DNA from 2 places in the Variovorax sp. 01T432 genome. Region 1 is predicted to be linked to the other one. Evidence: riboswitches for the same ligand, from Rfam matches in the RefSeq annotation. Region 1 holds a riboswitch; the other holds the start of a gene.

Region 1 (3,510 bases):
CCGTCGGCGTAGACGCGCACGGCCTCGGTGCCGACGATCTCGTCCTTCAGGATGGCCGGGAACGGACCCGCCAGATCCCAGGTCTGGAAGAACGGCCCCCAATCGATGTACCTGGCGAGTTCGCTCAGGTCGAAGTTCCTGAACACGCGGCGGCCGATGAACTTGGGCACCGGCGGCGTGTAGCTCGACCAGTCGATCGGCGTCTTGTTCGCCCGCGCCTTGGCGAGCGGCCACATGGGCGTCTGCTTCTTGTTGGCGTGCTGCAGCCGCACCTTGTCGTAGTCGGCGTTGAGCTCGTCGATGTAGCTGGTGGCCTGGTCGGACAGCAGCGACTGCGCCACGCTCACGCTGCGCGATGCATCGGGCACGTAGACCACCGGCCCTTCGTAGTGCGGCGCGATCTTGACCGCCGTGTGCACCCGGCTGGTGGTGGCGCCGCCGATCATGAGCGGGATCTTCCGGATGCGGAAATGATCGTCCTTCTGCATCTCGCCGGCGACGTACTGCATCTCTTCCAGGCTGGGCGTGATCAGGCCCGAGAGCCCGACGATGTCCGCGCCCTCGACCTTCGCCCGCGCGAGGATCTCGTGGCAGGGCACCATCACGCCCATGTTCACCACCTCGAAGTTGTTGCACTGGAGCACGACGGTGACGATGTTCTTGCCGATGTCGTGCACGTCGCCCTTGACGGTGGCGATGACGATCTTGCCCTTGGTGCGGACGTCGCGTCCCGCGGCTTCGTCCTGGCGCTTTTCTTCCTCGATGTAGGGAATCAGGTGGGCCACGGCGGACTTCATCACGCGCGCCGACTTCACCACCTGCGGCAGGAACATCTTGCCCTGGCCGAACAGGTCGCCGACGATGTTCATGCCGGCCATCAGCGGGCCCTCGATCACGTGCAGCGGCCGCCCGCCCGTGGCCAGGATCTGCTGGTAGGCCTCCTCGGTGTCCTCGACGATGAAGTCCGTGATGCCGTGCACCATGGCATGCGAGAGCCGCTGGTTGACGTGCACGAAGTTCTCCGGCGTGCCGCGCCATTCGAGCTTCTTGCTCTCGTCCTTGGCGCCGCTCTTCGCGCTCTCGGCCACCTCGACCAGGCGCTCGCCGGCGTCGGGGCGGCGGTTGAGCACCACGTCTTCCACGCGCTCGCGCAGCGTCGGCTCCAGGTCGTCGTAGACGCCCACCATGCCCGCGTTCACGATGCCCATGTCCATGCCCGCCTTGATCGCGTGGTACAGGAACACGGTGTGGATCGCCTCGCGCACCGGGTCGTTGCCGCGGAAGCTGAAGCTCACGTTCGACACGCCGCCCGACACCTTGGCGCCCGGCAGGTTCTGCTTGATCCAGCGCACGGCGTTGATGAAGTCGACGGCGTAGTTGTTGTGCTCCTCGATGCCGGTGGCGATCGCGAAGATGTTGGGGTCGAAGATGATGTCCTCGGGCGGAAAGCCGATCTCGTCGACCAGCAGGCGGTAGGCGCGCTCGCAGATCTCGATCTTGCGCTCGTAGGTGTCGGCCTGGCCCTTCTCGTCGAAGGCCATGACGACCGCCGCCGCGCCGTAGCGCCGCACGAGCCTGGCCTGGTGCATGAACTGCGCCTCGCCCTCCTTCATGCTGATGGAGTTGACGATGCCCTTGCCCTGGATGCAGCGCAGGCCGGCCTCGATCACTTCCCACTTGGAGCTGTCGACCATGATCGGCACGCGCGCGATGTCGGGCTCGCTCGCGATCAGGTTCAGGAAGCGCACCATCGCGGCCTTGCTGTCGAGCATGGCCTCGTCCATGTTGATGTCGATCACCTGCGCGCCGTTCTCGACCTGCTGGCGGGCCACGGCCAGCGCTTCCTCGAACTGGCCGTTGAGGATCATTCGCGCGAAGGCCTTGGAGCCGGTGACGTTGGTGCGCTCGCCGATGTTGACGAACAGCGTGCCCTCGCCGATCTGCACGGGCTCGAGGCCGGACAGCTTCATGGAGGGGACCGGGAGGGCGGAAGAATCGGAAGTAGACATGGGCTCACCTGCGCAACGTGGGTTCAGGCGAGCGTCGTTGCAATCCAGTGGCTGGAAGCCCAAGCCTGACGCGGCGCCGTCGAATGGCGACGGCCCGCGCTGCAACGCTCCTTGGGGAGCGCGGATTTTACGCCGGCTGCGCCGCCCCGGCCGCCGATGCGGGCAAGCCGAACAGAAGGTCGAAGACCCAGTTGAAGACGAAGGTGTAGACCAGGAAGAACGCGACCAGGCCCAGGTCCATCACCAGCGCCTGCCAGAGGCTCACGCCCAGCCCCCAGGCGAACATCGGCACCAGGAAGGCGATGAGCCCGCCCTCGAAGCCGACCGCATGGGCGATGCGCCGCCGCACGCCGCGCCCGCGCACCGCCTGGCGCGACTCCCAGCGCTCAAACAGGGCATTGAAGGCCAGATTCCAGACCACGGCGATCACCGACGCGACGACCGCCAGCACGCCCGAATGGCCCATCCCCTGCCCCGAGACGAGCGAAAGCCCGACGCTGGCCGCGACGATGGCAATGCCTTCGTAGAGCGTGATGTAGACGACGCGGCGCTTGAGCCCTTGCATGAATCTTCCTTCTTGATCGATGTTTGCAGCGACTTTATGTGCGCATCTCTGATATAAAAAGTCATGTTCCTTCAGAAAATTTGATAGATAGGCCGGCATGAGCTTTTCCAGCGACAACGTCCAGGTGTTCCTCGCCGTGCTCGACCACGGCTCCTTCTCGGCCGCGGCGCGGGCGCTGCGCAGGGTTCCTTCGGCCGTCAGCATGGCGATCGCGACCCTGGAGGCCGAGCTCGACCTGCCGCTGTTCGACCGCGCCGGCCGCGAACCGCAGCCCACGCCCGCGGCGCGCTCGCTGGAGCCGCAGGCGCGGCTGCTCGCCGCCCAGTTGAAGCAGCTCCAAGTCCAGGCGCTCGCGCTGACGCAGGGCCTCGAGAACCGGCTCACGCTGGCGATCGCGCCCGAACTGCTGGCCGCGCCCTGGAGCGGTCCCCTGGCCGCGCTGGCGCAGGAATACCCGCTGCTGGAAGTCGAGGTGCTGGCGGCCCCGCAGGCCGACGCGCTGGAGCTGCTGCACAGCGGCCGCGCGCAGCTCGCGCTGGTGTTCGAGCGCCCGAGCCTCGACGGCCGGGAGGGCTTTCAGGAAGTGGCCAACGACACGATGGTCGCGGTGATGGCGCCCGACCATCCGGTCCTGGCCGCCGCCGGCGGGCGCCTGCGCGAGGAGCACCTGACGACCACGCGGCAGATCGTGGTGGCGGGGCGCGATCTCGCCACCAGCGACCCGCGCTTCGTCTTCGCGCGCCACGTCTGGCGCGCCGACAACGCGCTCGCGGCGCTGAGCCTGCTCACGGCGGGCCTCGGCTGGGGCTGGCTGCCGCGCAACTTCGTCCGCCCGCACGTCGCCGCCGGTGCGCTGGTCGAGATCCCCTTCGAGAACCTGTCGAACGGGCTGGACCTGTGGGTGGACGTCGTGTGGTCGCGCGAACGACCGCTCGG
Region 2 (3,510 bases), on a different contig from region 1:
CGGTCGCGGTGGTTGGCGTCCATGTTGGCCTGGACCTTGAACACCACGCCGGCGAACTCCTTGTCGTCGGGCTGGATCTCCCGAACCACCGGCTGCCTGTTGACCATCGTGGTGCTGGTGCGCGATTGCGGCGGCGGGGCGAGATCGACCAGCGCGTCGAGCACTTCCATCACGCCGAAATTGTTGACGCCAGAGCCGAAGAACACGGGTGTCTGCTTGCCGGCGAGGAAGGCTTCGCGGTCCCAGGTGGGCGACGCGCCGGTGGCGAGTTCCATGCTCTCCATCGCGGTGTCGAACTCATTGCCGAAGCGTTTGTGCAGCTTCTCACGGTCGGCCAGGGGCATGGCCTCGAAGTCCTGCGGCAGGCGTTCGCTGCCCGACTCGAACACCGTCATCGCGTGCGTGCGCAGGTTGATGATGCCGCCAAAGCTCTTGCCCTGGCCCACGGGCCAGGTCATCGGCACGCAAGGCATGCCGAGTTCGCGCTCGATTTCGTCGAGCAGTTCGAGCGGCTCGCGCACCTCGCGGTCCATCTTGTTGACGAAGGTGATGATGGGCGTGTCGCGCTGGCGGCAGACCTCGATCAGCCGGCGTGTCTGCGCCTCGACGCCGTTCGCTGCATCAATGACCATCAGCGCCGAATCGACGGCCGTCAGCACGCGGTAGGTGTCTTCCGAGAAATCCTTGTGGCCGGGCGTGTCGAGCAGATTGATCACGTGATCGCGATAGAGCATCTGCATCACCGACGACGCGACCGAGATGCCGCGCTGCTTCTCGATCTCCATCCAGTCGGAGGTGGCGTGCCGCGTGGCCTTGCGCGCCTTCACGGAGCCGGCGATCTGGATCGCGCCGGAGAACAGCAGCAGCTTCTCCGTCAGCGTGGTCTTGCCCGCGTCAGGGTGGGAAATGATCGCGAAGGTGCGGCGGCGGCGGGTTTCGGAAGCGTATGTCATGGGGTGAACGCGGAGCACGCTCACGGGCGCGGGCTGCTGGACGCAAAGCCTGCAATTTTAGCGAGCAGGGCTACAACGGTGGCGAGAAGCCGTCGCGGCCGACGAGCATGCGCAAGGCGGTGGGCTTTCCGTCCTTCACCTGCGCCGTGATGACCACCTTGGCGCCGGCGACCACCAGCGCCGCCTGGTCGTTGTTGGCCGGCTTGAAAGTCACGACCGGCGTGCCCGGCGGCACGATGACCGTCTGCTCGCCACCCTTGTACTTGAGCACCAGCTTCTGGCCGCCCGGAACCGAGGAGGGCGCAGCCGAGAGCGTGGAGACGGTGGCATTGGTCATGGTGCTCTGGGGCATGAAGTCCCAGGGGCGGTGGCCTTCGCCGGTGCCGCGCGCCGCCTCGGGAAACACCAGGACCTCGAGCGCGCGCTGGGTGCCGTCCGGCTGCGGCATCGCGCCGGTGCCGATGAAGCTGTTGGGCTTGATGTCGGCCAGTGTGAGAGGAATGACCTCCGACACGTTCATGTCGGCGGGACGCGCCATCGTGACGGTCTCGCCGCTGCGGTCCTTCACGGTGATCGAGGTCGCATCGACGCTTTCGATGACGCCGCGTACGCGCACGGTGGGCTGCGCCGTCGCGCCGGCTGGCGTCTGGGCCCATCCGGGGAGCGGCGATGCCGCCGAGGCGGCGATCAGGAACGAAGTGGCGAGGGCATTGACTTTGAACATGGTCGAGCGCCGGGGCGCAATGGTTGAGGGTCGGCGATGCAGTCTAGGGCGAACGGGAAATCGCCGCTGGCGCCGAAAAACCGGCGCGCGCTAAAATCCCGCTTCCGAGGAGCGTTGCAGCGCCGTCAGGCGTGAGGCTCGGACCACATCGCAACCACGCTCACCCGCTGTTCTCGCGGTGAGTCCTTCCCCGAACGCAGCGGCATCTTTCAAGCTTGCTTTGGAGTTTTCATGAGCGCTGTTCTCAAGCCCACCCCCGTTGCCACCGCCGACCAGGCGATCGCCGACCTCTCTCTTGCCGCCTGGGGCCGCAAGGAAATCCGCATCGCGGAGACCGAGATGCCCGGCCTGATGTCGATCCGCGAGGAATTCGCGAAGAGCCAGCCGCTCAAGGGCGCGCGCATCACCGGCTCGCTGCACATGACGATCCAGACCGCCGTGCTGATCGAGACGCTGCAGGCCCTCGGTGCCACCGTGCGCTGGGCTTCCTGCAACATCTTCTCGACGCAGGACCATGCCGCCGCCGCCATTGCCGCCACGAACACCCCGGTTTTCGCGATCAAGGGTGAGTCCCTCGAAGACTACTGGGACTACACCCACCGCATCTTCGACTTCGCACCCAAGGGTGCGCCCGGCGAAGGCCCGAACATGATCCTGGACGACGGCGGCGATGCCACGCTGCTGATGCATCTGGGCCAGCGCGCCGAGAAGGACCAGAGCGTCCTGGCCAGTCCGACCAGCGATGAAGAGCGCATCCTCTACGCGGCGATCAAGGCCAAGCTCGCCGTGGACCCGACCTGGTACACCCGCAAGTCCGCCGAGATCATCGGCGTGACCGAGGAAACCACCACCGGCGTGCATCGCCTGAACGAGATGAGCGCCAAGGGAACGCTGCTGTTCCGCGCCATCAACGTGAACGACTCGGTCACCAAGAGCAAGTTCGACAACCTCTACGGCTGCCGCGAATCGCTGGTGGACGGCATCAAGCGCGCGACCGACGTCATGATTGCCGGCAAGGTGGCCTGCGTGGCGGGCTATGGCGACGTGGGCAAGGGCTCGGCCCAGGCGCTGCGCGCGCTGAGTGCGCAAGTGTGGGTGACCGAAATCGACCCGATCAACGCATTGCAGGCCGCGATGGAAGGCTACAAGGTCGTGACGATGGAGTACGCCGCCGACAAGGCCGACATCTTCGTGACCACCACGGGCAACCGCGACGTGATCCGCCACGAACACATGGTCGCGATGAAGGACCAGGCGATCGTCTGCAACATCGGGCACTTCGACAACGAAATCGCCGTCGCGTCGATCGAGAAGTACGAATGGGAAGAGATCAAGCCGCAGGTCGACCACATCACCTTCCCCGACGGCAAGAAGATCATCCTGCTGGCCAAGGGCCGCCTCGTGAACCTGGGCTGCGGTACGGGCCACCCGAGCTTCGTGATGTCCTCGTCGTTCGCAAACCAGACCATTGCGCAGATCGAACTCTTCACCAAGCCGGACGCCTACCAGGCCGGCAAGGTCTACGTCCTGCCCAAGCACCTCGACGAGAAGGTGGCGCGCCTGCACCTGAAGAAGGTCGGCGCCATGCTGACCGAACTGACCGATGCGCAAGCGGCCTACATCGGGGTCGACAAGAACGGCCCCTACAAGCCGGATACCTACCGTTATTGATCGCCCGCGGCGAATCGCAGTGCGCGCAGATCAATTGCTCGTCGAACGCGGCCTTGCCGCTTCGCGCTCGCAGGCTGTCCGGCTGATCGCGGGCGGTCTGCGCTGGCGGGAGGGGATGGCATGGCACGTCGTGGTGAAGAACCGCGACGAGGTACCCGAACA

The links. A riboswitch is a leader RNA that binds a small molecule or an ion and turns the genes downstream of it on or off. The one in region 1 is predicted to bind S-adenosylhomocysteine.
Region 2: it holds a riboswitch for S-adenosylhomocysteine, as region 1 does, so the genes downstream of both, ahcY (adenosylhomocysteinase) here and metH (methionine synthase) in region 1, are expected to answer to the same signal.

The regions. Positions count from the first base shown of each region.
Region 1 is NZ_JBFTPS010000036.1:48,935-52,444, forward strand. Features, by position in the region: gene metH (methionine synthase) at 1-1,970, opposite strand, end outside; S-adenosyl-L-homocysteine riboswitch at 2,032-2,128, opposite strand; gene AC1DNF_RS23955 (PACE efflux transporter) at 2,137-2,574, opposite strand; gene AC1DNF_RS23960 (LysR family transcriptional regulator) at 2,672-3,510, shown strand, end outside.
Region 2 is NZ_JBFTPS010000057.1:11,636-15,145, reverse strand. Features, by position in the region: gene AC1DNF_RS29595 (peptide chain release factor 3) at 1-953, opposite strand, end outside; gene AC1DNF_RS29590 (hypothetical protein) at 1,024-1,677, opposite strand; S-adenosyl-L-homocysteine riboswitch at 1,779-1,846, shown strand; gene ahcY (adenosylhomocysteinase) at 1,909-3,348, shown strand; gene AC1DNF_RS29580 (TlyA family RNA methyltransferase) at 3,368-3,510, shown strand, end outside.